One region of the Streptomyces sp. NPDC085481 genome, then DNA from elsewhere that is predicted to be linked to it. Evidence: riboswitches for the same ligand, from Rfam matches in the RefSeq annotation. Region 1 holds a riboswitch; the other holds the start of a gene.
The links. A riboswitch is a leader RNA that binds a small molecule or an ion and turns the genes downstream of it on or off. The one in region 1 is predicted to bind glycine.

Region 1 (11,713 bases):
GGGGTGTTCAGAAGCGACATGAATCGATCCCTAGGGGGTCTCGGTTAGCCGGCGGTGAAGGCGGTGTACTCGTCGGCGCTGAGCAGGTCGTCCGGCTCGCCGGTGATGCGCACCTTGAACAGCCAGCCGCCCTCGAACGGGGCGGTGTTCACGAGCGCCGGGTCGTCGACGACGTTCTGGTTGGCCTCGACGACCTCACCGGTCACCGGGGCGTACAGGTCGCTGACGGACTTGGTCGACTCCAGCTCGCCACAGGACTCGCCCGCGGTCACGGTGTCGCCGACCTCGGGGAGCTGGACGTACACGATGTCACCGAGCGCGTTCGCCGCGTGCTCCGTGATGCCGATCGTGGCGACGCCGTCCTCGACGGCCGACAGCCACTCGTGCTCCTTGCTGTAGCGCAGCTGCTGGGGGTTGCTCATGACCTGATTCTCCTGTACCGGGGGAGTGCTGATGAACGTGGGTCTTGCGGGGTGAGACGAGTCCTGAGACGAGTACGTCACTTCTGGCGCTTGTAGAACGGCAGCGCCACGACCTCGTACGCCTCGTGGGCGCCTCGGATGTCGACGCCGACGCCCTCGGTGCCGGGCTCCGCGTGCGCGGCGTCGACGTACGCCATGGCGATCGGCTTGCCCAGGGTCGGGGACGGGGCGCCGGAGGTGACCTCGCCGACGACCACGCCGTCCACGACGACGGACATCCCGGCGCGCGGCACCCGGCGGCCCTCGGCGATCAGGCCGACCAGCTTGCGCGGCGGGGCGGTCTCGGCGCGCTCGGCGGCCTTCTCCAGCGCCTCGCGGCCGACGAAGCGGCCCTCGTTCGTGGTCTTCTCGAACTTGACGACCCGGCCGAGGCCCGCGTCGAAGGGGGTCAGGGCGGTGGTCAGCTCGTGGCCGTACAACGGCATGCCCGCCTCCAGGCGGAGAGTGTCGCGGCAGGACAGACCGCAGGGGATCAGGCCGACGCCCGCGCCCGCCTCGGTCAGTGCCTGCCACACGCCCTCGGCGTGCTCCGGCTTCAGGAACAGCTCGAAGCCGTCCTCGCCGGTGTAGCCGGTACGGGCGATCAGCGCGGGCACGCCGGCGACGGTGCCGGGCAGGCCGGCGTAGTACTTCAGGCCGTCCAGGTCGGCGTCGGTGAGCGACTTCAGGATGCCGGGGGACTCGGGGCCCTGCACGGCGAGCAGCGCGTAGGCGTCGCGGTCGTCGCGGACCTCGGCGTCGAAGCCCTCCGAGCGTGCCACGAGGGCGTCCAGGACGATCTGTGCGTTGGAGGCGTTGGCGACGACCATGTACTCGGTCTCGCCGAGGCGGTAGACGATCAGGTCGTCGAGGATGCCGCCGTCCTCCTGGCAGATCATCGTGTAGCGGGCGCGGCCGTTGCCCACGGTGGAGATGTTGCCGACCAGCGCGTAGTCGAGGAGCTCCACGGCCTGCGGGCCGGTGACGGTGATCTCGCCCATGTGGGAGAGGTCGAAGAGCCCGGCCTTGGTGCGTACGGCGGTGTGCTCGTCGCGCTCGCTGCCGTAGCGCAGCGGCATGTCCCAGCCGGCGAAGTCGGTCATGGTCGCGCCCAGCGAACGATGCAGCGCATCGAGGGCGGTCAGACGGGGGGCGTTGCTCATGGGGTGGCTCCCGGGTCCCAGGGCGGCGTGCAGGGCACGACGTGACATGACGGTGAGGACGATCCTCCCCATCTGTCATGGAACCTGAGAGGTTCACCGAGGGCATCCTCGGCTTGCACCTTGGGTGGGGCCGCGACAGGTGCGGCCCGCTTTTCAGATCTGCCTCATCCACGCGGTACGGGGCCTGAGAGATTCAAGGGAGGGACTTGCTCCTTCGGCGTCCGGGGCACAAGGTGTCCCGGAACTCTCCCGCGCGGATTCGAGCGGCCGGTATGCGGTTGTGTGCCCGGCGTGCGGGCTGGCGGGCACATCATTGCACGGCGGTTCGGCGCGGCAAATCGCTTGCGTGTCATTACCCTTTCTTTACACTTCGTGGGCAAGGGTCTCCGCAAGGCCCGACAGGGGGAGAAGCGATGACGATCCGGCGCACCGGCGCAGTCGCCACGAGTACGGGCATACCCGTCCAGCGCGCGGCGGCGCGGGCCCGCGCCCGGACCCGCCGCCGCGGGCGGCTGCTGCGCGATCTGCGCGAGCGCGGCGGCCGCGGCCCCCGCGCCCTCGCCTACGCCGTCGGGGACGTCGTGGTGGTCTCCGGGCTGCCGGGCAGCGGCAAGTCCACCCTGATGGCCCGCACGGCCGAGGGCCGCGCCATCGACTCGCAGCACACCCGCGAGCGCTGGGAGGCCCGGCTGCCCCGCTTCCTGCCGTACGCCGTCTACCGCCCGCTCGCCCGGCTCGCGCACTACGCGGGGCTGCGCCGCGCCCTGCGCTCCGGGGCCAGCGTCGTCGTGCACGACTGCGGCACCCAGTCCTGGGTCCGCGGCTGGCTCGCCCGCGAGGCGAGGCGCCGAGGCAGCGCCCTGCACCTGATCCTGCTCGACGTCGATCCCGAGACCGCCCGCGAGGGCCAGCGGACCCGCGGCCGCGGCGTCTCCGGCTACGCCTTCGCCCGGCACCGCCGCGCCGTCGGCCGACTCCTCCGCTACGCCGACGACGGGCAGCTGCCGCCCGGGTGCGCCTCGGTCACCCTGCTCGACCGGAACGCCGCCGACGCGCTGCGGAAGATCGGATTCCGGGACGTGTCCTGAAGCACTCCCCGTCCTTTTCGGTCACAGCGGTGCCGGAGCGCCGTTAAGGTGCTGACCGCACCGTGTGCCGGAAGGGGAAGACAGGAACCGTGGACGTGACGTGGCCGGGCAATGAGCTCGAAGAAGTGCTGGCCGCCTCGCTCGGCAACCCCGCGGCCGGCGGCAGGCTGGTCGAGGTCCTCGGCCGCAGCGACGTCTGGGTGCCCCTGCCCAACGGCGGCACCCCCGACAGCCGCGACCTGGACCTGCCCACGATGGAGATAGACGGCTACGCCTTCGTGCCCGTCTTCAGCTCCGAGCAGCAGTTCCTCGCCTGCGTCGGCGGCCACATGTCCTTCACCGTCGCCCCCGCCCGCGACTTCGCCCGCGGCCTGCCCCCGCAGCTCGGCATCGCCGTGAACCCCGGCGGCACCGTCGGCGTGCCCCTGCCGCCGCCCGCCGTCGCCGAGCTCTGCAGGACCGGACGCAGCCCCCTCGACGGGCCCGCCAGCGGCGGCCGCGTCCGGCTCTTCGAGCCCGACTGGCAGGACGACCCGGTCGACTTCCTCGCCGCCGCCTCCGCCGAGTTCGAGGCCTCCGGCGTGGTCGCCACCGCCCGCCGCGCCCTCGCCAGCGTCGAGGGCACCGAACCCGCCCTCTTCGTCGGCGTCCAGCTGCTCACCCCCGACGCCGACCTCGGTGCCCCGCTCGACGCCCTCGGCCGCGCGCTCGGCCGGGTCGAGGTCGCCTGGCCGGTCAACCTCATCCTGCTCGACATCGCCCAGGACCCGGTCGGCGACTGGATGCTGGAGAAGGTGCGCCCCTTCTTCCAGCGCGCCGCCGTGTGACGGCCACGCTGTTTAAGCTGAACTGATGCGGCTGACCTGATTCAGCCGGACCACGACACGATCCACACACAAGCCGAACCGATCCAGAGCACGGACGTACACAGAGGGGCGGGACCCAGGTGAGCGCGTCAGGCACCGCTGCGGCCGGAAAGGTCGAGCACATGCTGCGCCAGGTGGCACCCGGACGCCACGACACCTACGAGCAGCTGCTGCACGCGCTCGCCGACTCCGACGTCTGGATGCTGCTCTGGCAGGGCGCCGCCGGATCCCCCGACGCCCAGTACGGGAACATGGAGGTCGACGGCTTCGGCTACGCGCCGTGCGTCACCTCCGCCCAGGAGCTCGCCGCCTCCGGCTGGAACCGCGCCCACGAGGTCGTCACCGGCCTGGAGATCGCCCGCGCCCTCTACCCCGACCGCTGGGGCATCTGGCTCAATCCGCACGCCCCCGGCGGCGGCGTCGGCATCCCCTGGGCCGACCTGCGCCGCATCGCCACCGGCCTCGACCGGATGCCCGCCGGACCCCTGCGGCTCTCGGAGCCCGCCGTGGAGATCCCGCAGTTCTACGCCCTGCTCACGCAGAACGCCCACCGCACCCCGGCCGTCCGCTCGCTGCGCCGCGCCTGGGTGCAGCCCGCGCTGGGCTCCCCGTACCTCGCCATCGGTCTCGACCTCTACGACTCCTCGCCGGCCTCCGTCGACTCCGTACGGGCGATGATGAGCCAGTCCGTCGGCGCCGTCCCCGAGGGCCTGCCGGTCTCCACGGTCGCCATGTCCGACACGTACGACCCGGTCGCGATGTGGCTGAACGCCCACGCCCGCCCGTTCTACGACCGGGACGCCCACGCTGCCCCCGCGGCCCCGCACACCCCCGGCTACGGCTACCCTCCGGCCGCGCCCCGCACGTACTGAATAGTCCGTTCCGTCGCCCCAATTCCCGCCCGCGAGAGTACGGTTGGGGCAGATGTCCGATCTGGTCGAATAGCGGTCGAGATGGTCCGCTCAGACGATCACGACGTCCGGATAACGGAAGACAACGCACCGCATCACGTTTGAGCAAACATTCCCCTTGAGGTCTGGCGGGTGATCGCGGACACATTGAAGACTCCCCGGAACACCAGGCGTTCGGCTCTCCAGAGCCGGTGCCCAGCAGTTGTTCCACCGTGCCGCTACCCGCGGCGGGCAAGGGCCGGCGACCCGGCGGCCGAGAGGGGTCCTCACCACGATGACGGCACCACTGCACGAGACGAGCGCGGCCGAGCAGGCCACCGCCGTCGACGCCGTGCCCGACGCGCCGGCCAAGGCGATCGAGGGACGATCCCCCTGGAAGATCGCCTGGACCAGGCTCAAGCGGGACAAACTCGCCCTCGCGGGCGCCTTCGTGGTCATCTTCCTGATCGTGGTGGCGATCCTCGCCCCGGTCATCGTCGGCCTCCTCGGCCACCCGCCGGACGAGTTCCACGAGGACCAGATCGACCCCCTCTTCGGCACCCCGATCGGCTCCTGGGGCGGCATCAACTCCGACTTCCTGCTGGGTGTCGAGCCGGTCAACGGCCGCGACGTCTTCAGCCGCATCGTCTACGGTGCCCGGATCTCGCTGCTGGTGGCCTTCCTCGCCGCCGTCTTCGCGGTCGTGCTCGGCACCGTCCTCGGCGTCATCGCCGGCTTCTTCGGCGGCTGGATCGACGCGGCGCTCAGCCGGGTCATGGACGTGATGCTGGCCTTCCCGCAGCTGCTCTTCACCATCGCCCTGGTCTCCGTGCTGCCGAACGAACTCCTCGGCCTCGACGGTTCGGGCGTCCGCATCGCCGCGCTGGTCCTCGTGATCGGCTTCTTCGGCTGGCCGTACATCGGACGCATCGTCCGCGCCCAGACCCTCTCCCTGCGCAACCGCGAGTACGTCGAGGCCGCCCAGAGCCTGGGGGCCGGCCGCTTCTACATCCTGCGCCGCGAGCTGCTGCCCAACCTGGTCGCCCCGATCACGGTCTACGCGACCCTCATGATCCCCACCAACATCCTCACCGAAGCGGCGCTCAGCTTCCTCGGTGCGGGGGTCAAGCCGCCCACCGCTTCCTGGGGGCAGATGCTGTCGACGGCCATCACCACCTACGAATCGGACCCCCTGTTCATGGTGATTCCCGGCCTCGCGATCTTCATCACCGTTCTGGCGTTCAACCTCTTCGGCGACGGCGTGCGCGACGCGTTCGACCCGAAGAGCTCCCGCTGATCCGTACGCCGTTAACCGCAAGACCAGCCCCTGCCGCTGTCGACAGGAGGCACATCCCCCAACGGCGGACCACCGTAACGGCCGCCACTACTTCGGAGGTTGCTCGACCATGACTCTGAACAGCTCCCAGAGGCGCAGAATCGCCGCGGGCGCGCTGCTCGCGGCCGCCACGATGGTCGTCACCACGGCCTGTGGCGGTAGCAACGGCGACAGTGGCGGCAAGGGCAAGGGGGGCGCGGCCGGCTTCAACGCCGCCGTGAACAAGATCGCCAACCCCTCCGACAAGAAGGGCGGCGAGCTGAAGTTCATCGGCTCGCAGGAGGCCGACAACTGGGACCCGCAGCGCGGCTACTACGGCTTCGTGTGGGACTTCGCGCGCTACTACACGCGTCAGCTGGTCTCCTTCAAGGCCGCCCCGGGCGCCGAGTCCACCGAGCTGGTCGGCGACCTCGCCACCGACAGCGGCAAGGTCTCGCCCGACGGCCTGACCTACACCTTCACGCTGAAGGACGGGGTGACCTGGGAGGACGGCAAGCCGATCACCTCCAAGGACATCAAGTACGGCATCGAGCGCATCTGGGCCCAGGACGTCATCTCCGGCGGCCCGATCTACCTCCAGCAGGTCCTGGACCCGAAGAAGGAGTACCCGGGCCCGTACAAGGACACCGCCGCGGACAAGCTCGGCCTCAAGGCGATCGAGACCCCGGACGACAAGACCATCATCTTCAAGCTGCCGGTCGCCAACGGTGACTTCCTGCAGATGCTGGCCATGCCCGCCGCCTCCCCGGTCCGCCAGGACATGGACACCAAGGCCAAGTACGGCCTGAAGCCGTTCTCCTCCGGCCCGTACAAGTGGCAGTCCTACCAGCCGAACAAGTCGATCAAGCTCGTCCGCAACGACAAGTGGGACGCGAAGACCGACACCATCCGCAAGGCCCTGCCGGACAAGATCAGCGTCACGTTCACCACGAACGCCGACGACATGGACAACCGTCTGATCGAGGGCGAGTACGACCTCGACATCAACGCGACGGGCGTCGGCGCCTCCGCGCGCGCCAAGGTGCTCCAGCAGCACAAGGAGAACGCGGACAACCCGCAGACCGGCTTCATCCGCTACGCGGTCTTCCCGCAGACGGTGATCCCGAACGTCGAGTGCCGCAAGGCGATCATCTACGCGGCCGACTCCAAGTCCCTCCAGACCGCCCGCGGCGGCCCGCAGGCCGGTGGCGACATCGCCTCCAACATGCTGCCGCCGGCGATCAAGGGTGCCGACCCGAAGGCCGACCCGTACGGCAAGCTCGGGGGCGCCCCGGACCTGGCCAAGGCCAGGGAGGCGCTGAAGAAGTGCGGTAAGCCGAACGGCTTCAAGACCACGATCGCGGTCCGCAACAACAAGAAGATCGAGATCGCCACCGCCGAGTCGCTGCAGCAGTCGCTGAAGGCCGTCGGCATCGACGCCCAGATCGACCAGTTCGACGGCGCCCAGACCTCCGGCATCATCGGTTCGCCGAAGGTGGTCAAGGAGAAGGGCTACGGCATCATCATCATGGGCTGGGGCGCCGACTTCCCGACCGGCCAGGGCTTCCTGCAGCCGCTCGTCGACGGTCGCTTCATCCTGCAGAGCGGCAACAACAACTTCTCCGAGCTGAACGACCCGGCCGTCAACGGCCTGTTCGACCAGGCGCTGAAGGAGACCGACCCGACCAAGGCCGGCGAGCTGTACAAGCAGATCAACACGAAGGTCTCGGAGGCCGCGGTCTACCTGCCCTTCACCCACGAGAAGAACATCATCTGGCGTAGCTCGCGCCTGACCAACGTCTACACGGCCGACGCCTACAACGGCCGTTACGACTACGCGTCGCTCGGCGTCGTCAAGTAACCCGGCGTCACGTCAGCCGAGTCTCCCGTCTCCGTCAACTCGCTCCAACGGCGCACCCGCCGCTAGGTCCGAAGGGCAGGTGATGGCCGTGCGCGGCGGCCGGGGAACCCGATCGGGTTCCCCGGCCGCCGACCGGCCGACCGCATGCTTGCATACATAGTCCGACGGCTCTTCGCCGTCGTCGTGATGCTGCTCGTCGTCACCCTGGTGACGCTCAGCATCTTCTTCCTCATCCCCAAGATGACCGGCAGTGACCCTGCCGCGATGTTCGTCGGCAAGCAGGCGGATCCGGCTTCCATCGAGGGCATCCGGCAGAAGCTGGGCCTGGACGAGCCGCTCCTGGTGCAGTTCTGGCACTTCGTCTCCGGCATCTTCGTCGGCCGCGACTACACCGGCGGCGGCGAGACCATCCACTGCGCGATGCCGTGCTTCGGCTACTCGTTCCGCACCGAGCAGGACGTCTCGTCCATGCTGGTCGACGCCTTCCCGGTCACCCTGTCCATGGTCATCGGCGCCGCCGTGCTGTGGCTGCTCCTGGGCGTCTCCACCGGTGTCGTCTCCGCGCTCAAGCGGGGCACGATGGTCGACCGCGTGGCGATGATCACCGCGCTCGCCGGTGTCTCGCTCCCCATCTTCTTCACCGCCATGCTGGCGATGCTCGTCTTCCGCACCCAGCTGGGCTGGCTCGACGCGTCGTACGTACCGATCGGCGAGTCCTTCGGCGGCTGGTTCGGCGGCCTGCTGCTGCCCTGGGTGACCCTCGCCTTCCTGTACGCGGCGATGTACGCGCGGCTCACCCGCGCCACCATGCTGGAGGTCCTCAACGAGGACTACATCCGTACCGCACGGGCCAAGGGCCTGCCGGAGCCGGTCGTGCTCGGCAAGCACGCCATGCGCTCCACCATGACCCCGATCCTGACCATCTTCGGCATGGACCTCGGCGCCCTCGTCGGCGGCGCGATCCTGACCGAGACCGCGTTCAACCTGCACGGCCTCGGCGGGCTGGCCATCAAGGGAGTGAGCGAGCGCGATCTGCCGATCATCCTGGCCGTCACGCTCATCACCGCCGCCTGTGTCGTCGTCGCGAACCTCGTGGTGGACCTTCTCTACGCAGTGATCGACCCCCGAGTGAGGCTGGCATGACCGACAAGCTCGTGAAGACCGGCGCCGCCCTGGGCGAGCCGGTCGCGTCCGGGAAGCAGGCGCCGTCCGACGCCTTCCTCGACGTACGCGACCTGAAGATCCACTTCCCGACCGACGACGGTGTGGTGAAGTCGGTCGACGGCCTCAGCTTCCAGCTGGAGAAGGGCAAGACCCTCGGCATCGTGGGCGAGTCCGGCTCCGGCAAGTCGGTCACCTCGCTCGGCATCATGGGTCTGCACACCGTCGGCCAGTACGGCCGGCAGAAGGCGCGGATCTCCGGCGAGATCTGGCTCAACGGGCAGGAGCTGCTCTCCGCCGACGCGGACACCGTGCGCAAGCTGCGCGGCCGCGAGATGGCGATGATCTTCCAGGACCCGCTGTCCGCGATGCACCCGTACTACACGGTCGGCCACCAGATCGTGGAGGCCTACCGGGTCCACCACGACGTCGACAAGAAGACCGCCCGCAAGCGGGCCGTCGAACTCCTCGACCGGGTGGGCATCCCCGAGCCTGCCAAGCGCTTCCAGAGCTACCCGCACGAGTTCTCCGGCGGTATGCGCCAGCGCGCGATGATCGCGATGGCGCTGGTCAACAACCCCGAACTGCTCATCGCGGACGAGCCGACCACCGCGCTCGACGTGACCGTCCAGGCGCAGATCCTCGACCTCATGCGCGACCTGCAGAAGGAGTTCGGCTCCGCGGTCATCATCATCACCCACGACCTGGGCGTGGTGGCCGAGATCGCCGACGACATCCTCGTGATGTACGGCGGCCGGTGCGTGGAGCGCGGCTCGGCCGAGGACGTCTTCTACGAGCCCAAGCACCCCTACACCTGGGGCCTGCTCGGCTCCATGCCGCGCATCGACCGCGAGCAGACCGAACGGCTCATCCCGGTGAAGGGCAACCCGCCCAGCCTCATCAACGTCCCCAGCGGCTGCGCCTTCAACCCGCGCTGCCCCTACGCGGACGTGCCCAAGGACGGCATCACCCGGACCGTACGCCCCGAGCTGACGGAGACCGGCAGCCGCCACTTCTCGGCCTGCCACATGTCGCAGGAGGAGCGGAACCGGATCTGGACCGAAGAGATTGCGCCGAAGCTGTGAGCGACACTATGGAACCCCTGCTCAAGGTCACCGGCCTGCAGAAGCACTTCCCCATCCGGAAGGGCCTGCTCCAGCGGCAGACCGGTGCGGTCAAGGCGGTCGACGGCATCGACTTCGAGGTCCTGCCCGGTGAGACCCTCGGCGTCGTCGGCGAGTCCGGCTGCGGCAAGTCGACGATGGGCCGGCTGATCACCCGGCTGCTGGAACCGACCGGCGGGAAGATCGAGTTCCAGGGCACGGACATCTCGCACCTCGGTGTGGCGAAGATGCGTCCGCTGCGCCGGGACATCCAGATGATCTTCCAGGACCCGTACGGCTCGCTGAACCCGCGCCACACGGTCGGCACGATCGTCTCGGCCCCCTTCCGCCTCCAGGGCGTGGAGCCCGAGGGCGGCGTGAGGAAGGAGGTCCAGCGCCTCCTCGGCCTGGTCGGCCTGAACCCGGAGCACTACAACCGCTACCCGCACGAGTTCTCCGGCGGCCAGCGCCAGCGCATCGGCATCGCCCGCGCGCTCGCGCTCAAGCCGAAGCTGGTCGTCGCGGACGAGCCCGTGTCCGCCCTGGACGTCTCCATCCAGGCGCAGGTGGTCAACCTCCTGGACGACCTCCAGGACGAGCTCGGCCTGACGTACGTGATCATCGCGCACGACCTGTCGGTCATCCGGCACGTGTCGGACCGGATCGCGGTCATGTACCTGGGCAAGGTCGTGGAGCTCGCGGACCGCAAGTCCCTGTACGAGTCCCCGATGCACCCGTACACGCGCGCCCTGATGTCGGCCGTCCCGATCCCGGACCCGCGCCGCCGCGGCCAGAAGAACGAGCGGATCCTGCTGACCGGTGACGTCCCGTCCCCGATCGCCCCGCCGCCGGGCTGCCGCTTCCACACCCGCTGCTGGAAGGCGACCGAGGTGTGCAAGACCCAGGAGCCCCCACTCCTGGAGCTCCGCCCGGGCCAGCGGGTGGCCTGCCACCACCCGGAGAACGCCGAGGGCGTGACGGTGCCGACGGCGCGGGAGTCGGTCGAGGTGACGATCACGAAGAAGCCGGAGGCGCCGGTGCAGGCGGCCGAGGCCGAGACTCCCGCGAAGTCCGAGACTCCTGCGAAGGCGGAGGCTCCCGCGAAGTCCGAGGCTCCTGCGAAGGCGGAGGCTCCCGCGAAGTCCGAGGCTCCTGCGAAGGCGGACGAGGGCCCGGAGGACCCGGAGGGCTGAGCCGTGCCGCCTGAGGCGCGACGAGGCCCCGCTGCCACCCGGCAGCGGGGCCTCGTCGCGTCGCGGCCGGGAACAACCTGGACAATGGTGCGGTGCTCCACGATTTGTTCAACCCGTCCGTCCAGCACGCCCTGGACCTGGTCGGCATCTTCGTCTTCGCGATCTCCGGCGCCCTGCTCGCCGTCCGCAAGAACTTCGACGTCTTCGGCATCGCCGTCCTCGCCGAGGTCACGGCGCTCGGCGGGGGGCTCTTCCGCGACCTGATCATCGGCGCGGTGCCGCCCGCCGCGTTCACGGATCTCGGCTACTTCCTGATGCCACTGGTTGCGACCGTCCTCGTGTTCTTCCTGCACCCCGAGGTCGAACGCACCCAGAACGCGGTCAACGTCTTCGACGCGGCCGGCCTCGGGCTGTTCTGCGTCACCGGCACCACCAAGGCGTACGACTACGGACTCGGCCTGACCGCCTCCGCGGCGCTCGGCCTCGCGACCGCGGTCGGCGGCGGTGTGTTGCGCGACGTGCTCGCCAACGAGGTGCCGTCGCTGCTGCGCTGGGACCGGGACCTGTACGCCGTACCGGCGATCGTGGGCGCGACGATGGTCGTGCTGTGCA
Region 2 (11,713 bases), on a different contig from region 1:
GGTCTGGAAATCGGGGCTCGCGATCCGGTCGAGCACCGGTGCGTTCAGCATCCTGGGCAGGCCGTCCTCGCCCGCGAGATTGAGTTCGATCTCCAGCCCGATGAGATTGCGCGGCCGGTCGAACCGCTTCTCCGCGAGCAGCCGCGCGAGTCCCGCCAGGCACTGCTGGAGTTTCCTGCGGTAGCGCTGTCGATCGGACAGCCCGAAGCTGTCCGTCACGACCTTCTCCCCCATCGAAGCGTCCCTCCCCGAGTGGGCAGCCGCCACGACGGCCGCGAGCGTCACGGACGATGATGCCCACCCGACTGATCCATAACGCCTGCGGGACGTACGCGTTGACGGATAGTCTGGAGCGGGTTCTCCATGGGCAGTCTCCGAGCGCATCGGGCAATGGACATATACCAAAGTCATATTGTCCCGAGACCGGAGGTCGAGATTCGGCCGACCGGCTCGCCGGAGAAAGCGCAGGCAGGCGCTCCGCCGGACGCGAACATTCCACTGAATCACCCGAGAAATAAGACCGAATGACGCCTTGTCAGGAATATCGGCGCCGTCTAGCGGAAACACTGTGTGAACACGCGTCGTATAAACTCCGCGGACGAGGCAGAGTGTTGGCGCCCGGCCATGGCCTCATGGCCCCCCTCTGGCCCCGCCGCCGACAGCGCCGTCGTACCTGCCCAGCATCACCGTGTCTCCTGAGTGAGAGGCGACCCACCATGCTCCGACCCTCCCCGGCCCCCGCGCCGGCTCTCCGCAGTGTCCTCGCGGCCCTCGGCTCGCCCACCGCGGTCCGCGAAGCCCGAACCCCGGCACTGCGGGCCGCCCAAGGACCGCTGAGCCCCGAACTCCCCCTGCCCGTGCACGTACTCGGCGTCTCGGGCGCCACCCCCGGGACCGTCCTGACGACGGGGCAACCGCCCCGCACCCGGCTCGCCGGGTGGCGCTTCCTGATCAGGAACGGGGACCGGGCGATCGCCGCCGCGGACACCATGCTCACCCCCGACGGCTGGTCCTTCTCGCACTTCTTCGAGGGTCCCTACATCGCGGCCACCGAACGGGCCCTGATCCAGGCCGAGGCCCTGGTCACCCCGTACCAGCCGCGCCTGCTGTCCGTACCGGAGCTGTACATGCTCACCCTGTGGCTGGACGCCGACACCGAGGCCGACGGGGCCACCGCCGCGCCCGGACCGGCCGATCTCCTCGTACCGCTGGCCCCGGCCCCGCCCGGTATCGCCGCCGACCACCCGTACCAGGTCGCCGATCTCCTGCCCGTGCTCAGCCTGCGTCTCGCGCCGCCGCCCCTGCTGGGCTCCGCGGCGCCCGCCTGATCCACCGCACGAGCACCCTGCGCCCCGCGGCCCGACGGCCCCGGGGCGCACTGCTGTCCGAGCACCGTCCCGTTCGGACTAGCCCGCTGGGACCACCCCGAACCCCCCGAAGAGACCGTGCAGTTGACCTGAACCGCCCCTGCGGGTGATGCGTCTTCCCGGGAGAGGACGAGCTGCCGCGAAATACCTGCGGAACGCCGTCCGTGGGGCAACACTGGACCGGAACCGAACCGACCGACGGGGGCGGCCAATGAAGACGAAGAGCCGCAGGACATCCACCACGACCCAGCGAAAGAACCCACCCATGTGCCAGCACCAGCCTGCCTGTCCCCACGCCGACTCCCCTGACCGGGAGGCGGCCCGACTCGTGGCGCACCATCCGGAGCAGGGCTGGAGCCTGTTGTGCAACGGCGTCCTGCTCTTCGAGGACACCGGTGAGCTGCTGCCGGACGGGCAGATCATCGCCCCGCACCGCCCGTTGACGGCGGCCCGGGTGATCACGGCTGCCTGACCGGATCCGTACGAGGGAAAAGCCCGAGGGCCGGCCCGGAGAAAGCTTCCGGACCGGCCCTCGAACCGTGCTCAGGACCGCACTCGGGCTCAGTGCTCGTACTCGTCCAGCGGCGGGCAGGAGCAGACCAGGTTGCGGTCGCCGAAGGCGCCGTCGATCCGGCGGACCGGCGGCCAGTACTTGTCGGCTGCCGAGACGCCGGCCGGGAAGACCGCCTCGTCACGGCTGTACGGGTGGTCCCACTCGCCGCCGAGCGCGGCCGCGGTGTGCGGGGCGTTGCGCAGCGGGTTGTCCTCGGCCGGCCACTCGCCCGAGGCGACCTTCTCGATCTCGGCCCGGATCGCGATCATCGTGTCGCAGAAGCGGTCGAGCTCGAACAGGTCCTCGGACTCGGTGGGCTCGATCATCAGCGTGCCGGCCACCGGGAAGGACATGGTCGGCGCGTGGAAGCCGTAGTCGATCAGACGCTTGGCGATGTCGTCGACGCTGACCCCGGTCGCCTTGGACAGCGGGCGCAGGTCCACGATGCACTCGTGGGCGACGAGCCCGGCCGGGCCGGTGTAGAGCACCGGGTAGTGCGGCTCCAGGCGCTTGGCGATGTAGTTCGCCGCGAGGACGGCCACCTGGGTGGCGCGCTTGAGGCCCTCGCCGCCCATCAGGCGCACGTACGACCAGGAGATCGGCAGGATGCCCGCGGAGCCCCACGGGGCGGCCGAGATCGGGCCGACGCCGGTCTCCGGGCCCGCGGTGGGCTGGAGCGGGTGGTTCGGCAGGTACGGCGCGAGGTGCTCGCGCACGCCGACCGGGCCGACGCCGGGGCCGCCGCCGCCGTGCGGGATGCAGAAGGTCTTGTGCAGGTTCAGGTGCGAGACGTCGCCGCCGAAGTGACCCGGCTTGGCGAGACCGACCAGCGCGTTGAGGTTGGCGCCGTCGACGTACACCTGACCGCCGGCCTCGTGCACCAGGCCGCAGATCTCGGAGACGTGCTCCTCGAACACACCGTGCGTGGACGGGTAGGTGATCATCAGCACGGACAGCTCGTCGCGGTACTGCTCGATCTTGGCGCGCAGGTCAGCGACGTCGACCTCGCCGTCGTCGGCGGTCCTGACGACCACGACCTTCATGCCGGCCATCACCGCGGAGGCGGCGTTGGTGCCGTGCGCGGAGGACGGGATGAGACAGACGGTGCGCTGCTCGTCGCCGTTGGCGCGGTGGTACGCGCGAACGGCCAGCAGACCGGCCAGCTCGCCCTGCGAACCGGCGTTCGGCTGGATCGACACCTTGTCGTAGCCGGTGACCTCGGCCAGGCGCTCCTCCAGCTCGGTGATGAGCGTGAGGTAGCCCTGCGCCTGCTCGACCGGGGCGAACGGGTGGATCTGGCCGAACTCCGGCCAGGTCACCGGCTCCATCTCGGTGGTCGCGTTCAGCTTCATGGTGCAGGAGCCGAGCGGGATCATGCCGCGGTCGAGCGCGTAGTCGCGGTCGGCGAGCCGGCGCAGGTAGCGCAGCATCGAGGTCTCGGAGCGGTGCGCGTGGAAGACCGGGTGGGTCAGGTACGCGTCGGTACGCAGCAGACCGGCGGGCAGGGTGTCCTCGACGGCGGCGTCCAGGGCCTCGATGTCACCGTCGACGCCGAAGGCGGACCAGACGGCGGCGAGCTGGGCGCGGGTGGTGGTCTCGTCACAGGAGATCGACACCAGGTCCGCGGAGGCGCGGTACAGGTTGACCCCGGCCTCGCGGGCGGCGGCGACGACCTCGTCGGCCTTGCCGGGAACGCGAGCGGTGAGCGTGTCGAAGAAGTCCCCCTGGACGAGCTCGACGCCCCCGCCGGTCAGACCGGCCGCGAGGATCCCGGCGTACCGGTGCGTCCGCTGAGCGATCTGCTTCAGACCGTCCGGGCCGTGGTAGACGGCGTACATGCCGGCCATGACGGCGAGGAGCACCTGGGCGGTGCAGATGTTGCTGGTGGCCTTCTCGCGGCGGATGTGCTGCTCGCGGGTCTGCAGCGCCAGGCGGTAGGCCTTGTTGCCGTCGGCGTCGACGGAGACGCCGACGAGGCGGCCGGGCAGCGAGCGGGCGTGCTTGTCCTGGACGGCCATGTAGCCGGCGTGCGGGCCGCCGAAGCCCATGGGCACGCCGAACCGCTGCGTGGTCCCGACCGCGATGTCGGCACCGAGCGAACCGGGCGAGGCCAGCAGGGTGAGGGCCAGCAGGTCGGCGGCGACGGTGACGATGGCACCGAGCCCGTGGGCCTGCTCGATGACGGCCTTGATGTCACGCACGGCCCCGGAGGCGCCCGGGTACTGGAGCAGCACACCGAAGACACCGCGCTCGGCGATCTCGGCCGGGATCCCGTCCCGGAGATCGGCGACGACGACCTCGACACCGGTCGGCTCGGCGCGGGTCTCGATGACGGCGATGGTCTGCGGCAGGGCGTCGGCGTCGATGAGGAAGACGCCGTCCTTGACCTTGCCGACGCGGCGCGAGAGCGCCATGGCCTCGGCGGCGGCGGTGCCCTCGTCGAGCAGCGAGGCGCCGGAGGTGGGCAGACCGGTGAGGTCGGCGACCATGGTCTGGAAGTTGAGCAGCGCTTCCAGGCGGCCCTGCGAGATCTCCGGCTGGTACGGCGTGTACGCCGTGTACCAAGCGGGGTTCTCCATCACGTTCCGGAGGATCACCGGCGGAGTGAAGGTGCCGTAGTACCCGAGCCCGATCATCGGGGCGAGGACCTGGTTGCGGTCGGCGAGACCGCGCAGCTCGGCCAGCACCTCGGCCTCGGTGCGGGCGGCCGGCAGGCCGAGCGCCTCGGCGCTCTTGATGACGTCCGGCACGGCCGCGGCCGTGAGCTCGTCGAGGGAGCCGTAACCGACCTGGGCGAGCATCTTCGCCCGCGCCTCGGCGTCGGGCCCGATGTGCCGCTGCTCGAAGGGAATCCCCTGCTCGAGCTCGGAGAGCGGAATGCGGTTGGCGGTCATGTACGGGGGCCTCCTGGTCGTCACGACCTGCGAGGGGCACCTCGGCGCGGGTGCCCGGACGGCCTCCCCCTCTGTCATCTCAACCTGAGAGCTTCACCGGCCATGCCTCGCGGGCCGGCCGGCTTTCACCGTCGGTGAGAGCGGATGCCGTCGACGCCCGCCCTGCTTTCCAGAGTGACCTCGTCCGCGCGGTACAGGGGCCTGAGAGATTCCGGGGAGGATTTGCTCCTTCGGCGCCTCCGAAAGGTTTCTCCGGAGGACTCTCCCGCGCGGGGTCGACAGCCACAGCCAGCCTACCAGCGCGCTTGCCACTCCCATCGCTCAAGTGGCCGACATCCCAGATGTGCACTTTCGTAGTGCTTGTAGAGCAGTTGCGACCAGTTGGAGGGACCGTGCAGACCGATATCGATCCGCGCAGCCTGATCGGCCGCAAGGCCTTCGACCGGAACGGGCACAAGATCGGCACCGTGGACGAGGTGTACCTGGACGACGCGACGGGTGTCCCCGAATGGGCGGCGGTCCGCACGGGCCTGTTCAGCCGGGACGCGTTCGTCCCGCTGGAGCCGAGCGAGCTGGTGGCCGACGGCCTCCACATCCCCTACGAGCGCGCCCTCATCAAGGACGCCCCCGACTTCGGCGTGGGCCGCCACCTCTCCCCCGAACAGGAACTCCAGCTCTACCGCCACTACAGCCTCGCCCTCCCGCCCCCGCCCCCCGACACCTCGCCCCGCGACTTCGGCCGCCTGGCAGGCCAGGAGGAGCCGTGACAAGGCCTTGGGGGGCGGGGCGTCCCGCCCTGCCGGCCTCAGGCCGGCCAGGCCGCCGCGCCCGTCGCCCCGCCGGGTACCAGCGGCAAGGGGTCCGAGGGCTCGAGCTCCGGGTCGTCGACCGGGAAGGTGCGGACCCGCCCCGGCGCTGAGCCGGGTTCCTCGAAGCGGACGGTGACCCGCCCGACCCCACTGCCCTGCACCCACCCGGGCCCGTACACCGCGTGCCGTACGTCGTGCCCGGCCGCCCACCGCCGCTCGGTGGCCTCCGGCACGACGGGTACGGCCGGCACAGCGGCGGCGAGCTCCTCAGCGCCCGCCACACCCTCCCCCGCCCCGGAGCCCGCACGCGCTGCGCCGGCCTCCGCCTGCGCGAACAGGTCCTCCTGCGTGTAGTCGGCAAGCCCACTGACCCCGACCCCCAGCAACCGCACCCCACCCGTCGTGTCCACCAGGTCGAGCAGCCGCGCCGCCGCCTCCCGCACCACCACCGGGTCGTCCGTCGGCCCGCGCAGCGTCTCGGAGCGGGTCAGCGTCGAGAAGTCGTACCGCCGCACCTTCAGGACGATGGTCCGCCCCGAGTGCCCCGAGCTCCGCAACCGCGCCACGCACCGCTCGGCGAGCCGCTCCACCTCGAGCCGGATCCGCAGCCGGTCGAGCAGGTCGACGTCGAAGGTGTCCTCCACGGACACCGATTTCGCGTCCCGCTCGGCCACCACGGGCCGGTCGTCGTGCCCGAGCGCCATCCGGTACAGCGAGCCCCCGTGCGCCCGCCCGAGGAGCCGTACGAGCTCGTCCTCGCCCGCCTCCACCACCTCGGCCACCGTCGTGATCCCGGCCCGCCGCAGGTGCTCCCCGGTGGCCGGCCCGATCCCCGGGATGATCCGCACCGAACGCTGCCCGAGCAGCTCCCGCTCCGTACCGGGCTCGATCAGCACGAGACCGTCCGGCTTGGCCTCCTCGGAGGCGATCTTCGCGAGCATCTTCGACCCGGCGAGCCCCACCGAACCGGTGAGCCCGGTCACCGCGAGGATCTCCCGCCGCAACCGCTCCCCCGCCTCCCGCGCCCCCGCGCTGTCGTCCGCCACTCCCCCGGCCTCCAGGTCGACGAAGGCCTCGTCGAGGCTGAGCGGCTCCACGAGCGGCGAGAGCCGGCCGAGCAGCTCCATGACCTGCCCGCTGATCGCCCGGTAGAACGCGAAGCGAGGCACCAGATACGCGGCGTTCGGCGCGAGCCGGCGCGCCTGCGCCATCGGCATCGCCGAGTGGACCCCGAACCGCCGCGCCTCGTACGACGCGGTCGCGACGACGCCACGCGGGCCGAGCCCGCCCACGACCACCGGCTTTCCGCGCAGGCTGGGCTTCGACGCCTGCTCCGCGGCGGCGAAGAAGGCGTCCATGTCGAGATGCAGGATCGTGGGCGCGGCTCTCACAGATCCGATGCTGCCCTACGCCACTGACAACGCACCCGCACACACGTACGAGCCATCCGACGGATCACCCCGGAACCCGGCTCAGACCGCCCGGTCCCGCCTCCGCCGCGCCAGCTCGTCCGCCGGGTTGTGCCCCACGAGCGTCTCACCCGTGTCGATGCGCTCCCCGTGCAACTGCGACAGCGCCGCCTCGACGTCCCGCCACACCACGCCGACCGCGATCCCGAAGACGCCCTGCCCGCCCTGGAGCAGGTCCACGACCTCGTCCGGAGAGGAGCACTCATACACGGTCGCGCCGTCGCTCATGAGCGTCATGCGCTCCAGGTCGCGAAAGCCGCGGGCCCGCAGGTGCTGCACGGCGGCCCGGATGTTCTGGAGGGCGACCCCGGTGTCCAGGAAACGCTTGACGATCTTGAGGACCACGACGTCGCGAAAGCTGTAGAGCCGCTGCGTCCCGGAGCCGTACGCGGGCCGTACGCTCGGCTCCACGAGTCCGGTGCGCGCCCAGTAGTCCAGCTGCCGGTAGGTGATGCCGGCGGCGGCGCAGGCCGTGGGGCCCCGGTAGCCGACCGCGTCCGAACCCACGCCCGAACCCGCGCTCACGTCCCCGCCGAAGTCGACCACACCGCCGTGAAGCGGATACGGCCCCTTCTCCCCGGGGGCACGCCCCAGGAAGCCCCCTGCCGTACCGTCGCCGCTGCTCATCACGCCGACCCTCCGTCCTTGACCTGCCCACTCGAAGGTAGGCAGTCACTCGGGGTGCGTCAACGATCGCCACACTCGGCACGCCGAGTGATAATCACCCTGAGAGTGGTTTCCCGTGCCCCTCTCCGGGGAAAGGCTACTCGAATGCCCCGAGGGCACTCCTCGGAAGCGGCCACCGGAGCCTCGGACGCGGCCTCGATCGGCCGGCCGGGCGACCTCCGGATCACCCGGGCCCGCGGCCTACTGGTTGCCCGTCCCGAAGTCCTCCGGCGAGATCTGGTCGAGGAACTCGCGGAACTTCTCCACCTCGTCCTCCTGCTCGTCCGGAATCGCGATCCCCGCGTCGTCGAGCACTCCGTCGCTGCCGTAGATCGGCGTCCCGGTGCGCAGCGCCAGCGCTATCGCGTCGGACGGCCGGGCACTCACCTCGACGCCACTGGCGAAGACCAGCTCCGCATAGAAGACCCCATCACGCAGATCCGTGATGCGGACCTCGGTGAGCTCCTGCCCCACGGCCTCCAGGACGTCCTTGAAGAGGTCGTGCGTCAGGGGCCTGGCGGGGGCCATGCCCTGCTGGGCGAAGGCGATCGCGGTCGCCTCCCCCGGTCCGATCCAGATGGGGAGGTACCGATCGCCTCCCACTTCACGCAGGAGCACGATCGGCTGGTTGGAGGGCATTTCCACCCGGACACCCACAACGTCGAGCTCGTTCACACAGCAACCCTAGGACGTGCCCGACCGGTTTGGGTAGTCGGGCCCTCCCTAGATCACTGCAGACGCAGCCCCAGCGCGGTCTGGACCAGTGCCGCATGGAGCCGTACGGAGAGCCCGGCGAGCTCCTTGGCGGTCGCCTCGGCATGCGCCCTGGTCTGCGGATTACGGTGCCGGCGCAGCGGCGCCACCATCTGCTCGACCAGCCCCGCCTCCCGGTCCGCGGCGGCCTTGACGGCCCGCAGGTGCCGGGGTTCCAGACCGAATCTCCCCAGATCCGCCACCAGTTTGGCCACCGTGACGGTCTCGGCGTCGTACCCGCCGCCCTCCACCGGGGCGATCAGACCGTACGACTCCCACTCGGCCAACTGGGCCTCGCTCACCTCCGCGGCGGCGAGCAGCTCCGCCCGCCCGATCCGCGCGGCGGTCGGCCGCTCGCCCTCCGCCTCCCAGGCCCCGTCGAGCAGGTCCCGCTGCGGGCTGGGCGAGGGCAGCCTGATCTGCTCGCCCCGGGCGAGGGCGTCCAGGTGCTCCCTGATGACCTTGAGCGGGAGGTAGTGGTCCCGCTGCATCCGCAGGATCTGGGCGAGCCGCTCCACGTCCTGCGGGCTGAACTTCCGGTACCCGGAGGCCGTCCGCTGGGGCTCGACGAGCCCCTCGGCCTCCAGGAACCGGATCTTGGAGATGGTCACTTCGGGAAACTCGTCACGCAGCTGACTCAGCACCGTCCCGATGCTGACCAGCCGTTCGCCCGCGGTGGCGGTGCCGAGGCCGGCACCGCCCGTCGGTGTTCGCAGCATGGACCTTCCCTGAAGGTTCTCCGGAGCGTCACACGCCCCGCTGGCTCGCGAAGAACACGAGCCGGTACTTGCCGATCTGCACCTCGTCACCGTTGGACAGCACGACCGAGTCGATCGGCTCCCGGTTGACGTACGTGCCGTTGAGGCTGCCGACGTCCGACACCGTGAAGGTGCCGTCCTGCTGCCGCCGGAACTCCACGTGACGGCGCGAGACGGTCACGTCGTCCAGGAAGATGTCGCTCTGCGGGTGACGGCCGGCCGTGGTCAGGTCGCCGTCCAGGAGGAAGCGGCTGCCGGAGTTCGGGCCGCGGCGCACGATGAGCAGCGCGGAACCGAGCGGCAGGGCCTCCACGGCCGCGAGCGCCTCGGGCGACAGCGACGGGAGCGCGGTCTGGCCGGTGACCTCGGCGTCATAGGCCTCGAGCCCGGAGATGGAGATCGTCGAGGTGGTCTCGGAGGGACGCTCCGGAGCCACCCCGCCGCGCAGCGGCGCACCGCAGTGCGAGCAGAAGCGGCTGTCCGCGGTATTGCGGTGACCGCACCTCGTACACACCGGCATGGACGCGTCCTCCTGCCGCGGCTGGCCCGCGGAAGTCTGGGTCGCGTACGGGTCAGGCGTGAACCCTCCACCCGTACCTGAGGTTGATGGTTCTCCGAAACCTATGCGCGCGGCACCGGCAGGGTCAACAGAAGACGCGCCCTGAGTGCCCGGAATGTCACCGCCCTGCCCACCGACCTCATCGCGGAAGAGCGGGCGCTCGGCACCCTGTTCCTCGCTCTGGGCGTGGCGCGGCGCGCGGTGCTTGGCGTTGCCGCCGTCCTCGCGTGCGCTCTTGCCGAACAACTTCGCAAACAACTTCACGGGCGATTCCCCTTGACCGAAACAGACCCGCCCGTGGGGCAGGACGAACCCTGACTGAACACACCTGCCGACCCGGACATCTTCACAACGTCCGTAGCCACTCGACAGTTTCCACCACGCACCACCCATGTGGTGCGGCGACCCCCCGCAACGTCATGTCCTTGCTGCGTGACCGTCATCGCCCCCGCCTCACTGCGACGACGACTGAGCGTAGTCAGGCCGCTTCGCAGGTCGCAAGGCGTCGACGACGATCTTCGTTGAACGCTGCACCGTGGCCGTGGCCTGCTCCTTCTCCAGTGTCTGAACGACGCCGCCGGGGATGTTGAGCGCGGGCTCGAGATCCTCCGGCTTGCCGATGACCTTGAAGACGTACGGAGCGGTGACCTTCGTTCCATCGATCTGCATGTCACCGCCGCTACCCGAGAAGTAGCTGTCCGCAACCACCCGCACGTCGTTGACCTGGATCGCCTCGGCGCCCGCGGCCCGCAGCTCCTGGATGGCGTCGAGCAGCATGTCCGACTCGATCGCACCGGCGGAGTCGGTGATCGTCAGCGTGATGCCGGGCCCCTCGGCGGCGACCGTGCCGGCCAGGATGCCGAGCTGCTGCTCCTTCTCCTGGGTCTGCTTGCGGGCCTCCTCGGCCTGGTCCGAGCTGGACTCCAGCTCCGAGCGCTGGCTCTCCAGCCGGGTCTTCTCGTCCTCCAGGCGCTGGGTACGGTCGTCGAGCTCGTCGAGGATCCGCACCAGGTCCTCCTGGCGGGCGCCGCGCAGCGCGCTGTTGTCGCTGGTGGACCGCACCTGGATGGCGAGCCCGAGACCGAGCACGAACAGCAGCAGGGCGACGATGAGTTGGGCCCGGCTCACCCGCGGCGGCCACAGACTGGCGGCAAGCCGCTGCCTGCCGCTGACCACCGGCGCGACGGGGGCCGCAGGCGACGCGGGCGTCTCGTCCCGCACGCCGTCGCCCGTCACGACCTCGTCCTGCGCGCGCTCGGCGCCGTCGGCACGGTTGCCGGCATCGCCGCCATCGCGGCGGTCGCCGCCGTTGACGCCCTCGCCGCTGACGCCCTCGGTGCCGCTGACGCCCTCGGATCCCTCGGCGCCCTCGCCCGGAAGCGGATTCCTGTCGTTCTCGCTCATCGGCCTCACGCCCGGAACACGTGCCGCCGGATGGCGGCCGCGTTGGAGAAGATCCGGATACCGAGCACGACGACCACACCGGTCGACAGCTGCGCACCGACACCGAGCTTGTCGCCCAGGAAGACGATCAGCGCGGCCACCACCACGTTCGACAGGAACGACACCACGAAGACCTTGTCGACGAAGATCCCGTCGAGCATGGCTCGCAGCCCGCCGAAGACCGCGTCCAGGGCGGCGACCACGGCGATCGGAAGATAGGGCTCGACCACCGCCGGAACCTCGGGCCGGACCAACAGTCCGACCACGACTCCCACGATCAGGCCCAGTACGGCGATCAAGATGTGCCCTTCCCTGTGTCGGCCGTGGCCCGCCCGGTGGCCTTGGCCGCCCCGGCTCCCCTCGGCTCTGCTGTACGTACGATCAGGCTCGGCGCGGCCGGCAGACGCACGTCGCCCTCGGCCGAGATACTGGTACGGATCCC

Region 2: linked by a shared signal. The riboswitch ahead of gcvP (aminomethyl-transferring glycine dehydrogenase) and the one ahead of gcvT (glycine cleavage system aminomethyltransferase GcvT) in region 1 are both predicted to bind glycine.

Annotation. Positions count from the first base shown of each region.
Region 1 is NZ_JBITTJ010000010.1:178,832-190,544, forward strand. Features, by position in the region: gene glyA (serine hydroxymethyltransferase) at 1-20, opposite strand, end outside; gene gcvH (glycine cleavage system protein GcvH) at 45-422, opposite strand; gene gcvT (glycine cleavage system aminomethyltransferase GcvT) at 500-1,624, opposite strand; glycine riboswitch at 1,788-1,886, opposite strand; gene ACIGEZ_RS21975 (AAA family ATPase) at 2,038-2,712, shown strand; gene ACIGEZ_RS21980 (enhanced serine sensitivity protein SseB) at 2,802-3,539, shown strand; gene ACIGEZ_RS21985 (enhanced serine sensitivity protein SseB C-terminal domain-containing protein) at 3,659-4,450, shown strand; gene ACIGEZ_RS21990 (ABC transporter permease) at 4,764-5,765, shown strand; gene ACIGEZ_RS21995 (ABC transporter substrate-binding protein) at 5,875-7,644, shown strand; gene ACIGEZ_RS22000 (ABC transporter permease) at 7,789-8,787, shown strand; gene ACIGEZ_RS22005 (ABC transporter ATP-binding protein) at 8,784-9,890, shown strand; gene ACIGEZ_RS22010 (ABC transporter ATP-binding protein) at 9,899-11,101, shown strand; gene ACIGEZ_RS22015 (trimeric intracellular cation channel family protein) at 11,194-11,713, shown strand, end outside.
Region 2 is NZ_JBITTJ010000009.1:4,347-16,059, reverse strand. Features, by position in the region: gene ACIGEZ_RS19905 (glutamate--cysteine ligase) at 1-234, opposite strand, end outside; gene ACIGEZ_RS19900 (hypothetical protein) at 717-1,328, shown strand; gene ACIGEZ_RS19895 (DUF5999 family protein) at 1,633-1,839, shown strand; gene gcvP (aminomethyl-transferring glycine dehydrogenase) at 1,929-4,814, opposite strand; glycine riboswitch at 4,994-5,092, opposite strand; gene ACIGEZ_RS19885 (PRC-barrel domain-containing protein) at 5,207-5,581, shown strand; gene ACIGEZ_RS19880 (DNA polymerase IV) at 5,620-7,014, opposite strand; gene ACIGEZ_RS19875 (MerR family transcriptional regulator) at 7,096-7,719, opposite strand; gene ACIGEZ_RS19870 (bifunctional nuclease family protein) at 7,960-8,433, opposite strand; gene ACIGEZ_RS19865 (MerR family transcriptional regulator) at 8,487-9,230, opposite strand; gene ACIGEZ_RS19860 (FHA domain-containing protein) at 9,259-10,221, opposite strand; gene ACIGEZ_RS19855 (DUF881 domain-containing protein) at 10,282-11,232, opposite strand; gene ACIGEZ_RS19850 (small basic family protein) at 11,238-11,570, opposite strand; gene ACIGEZ_RS19845 (DUF881 domain-containing protein) at 11,567-11,713, opposite strand, start outside.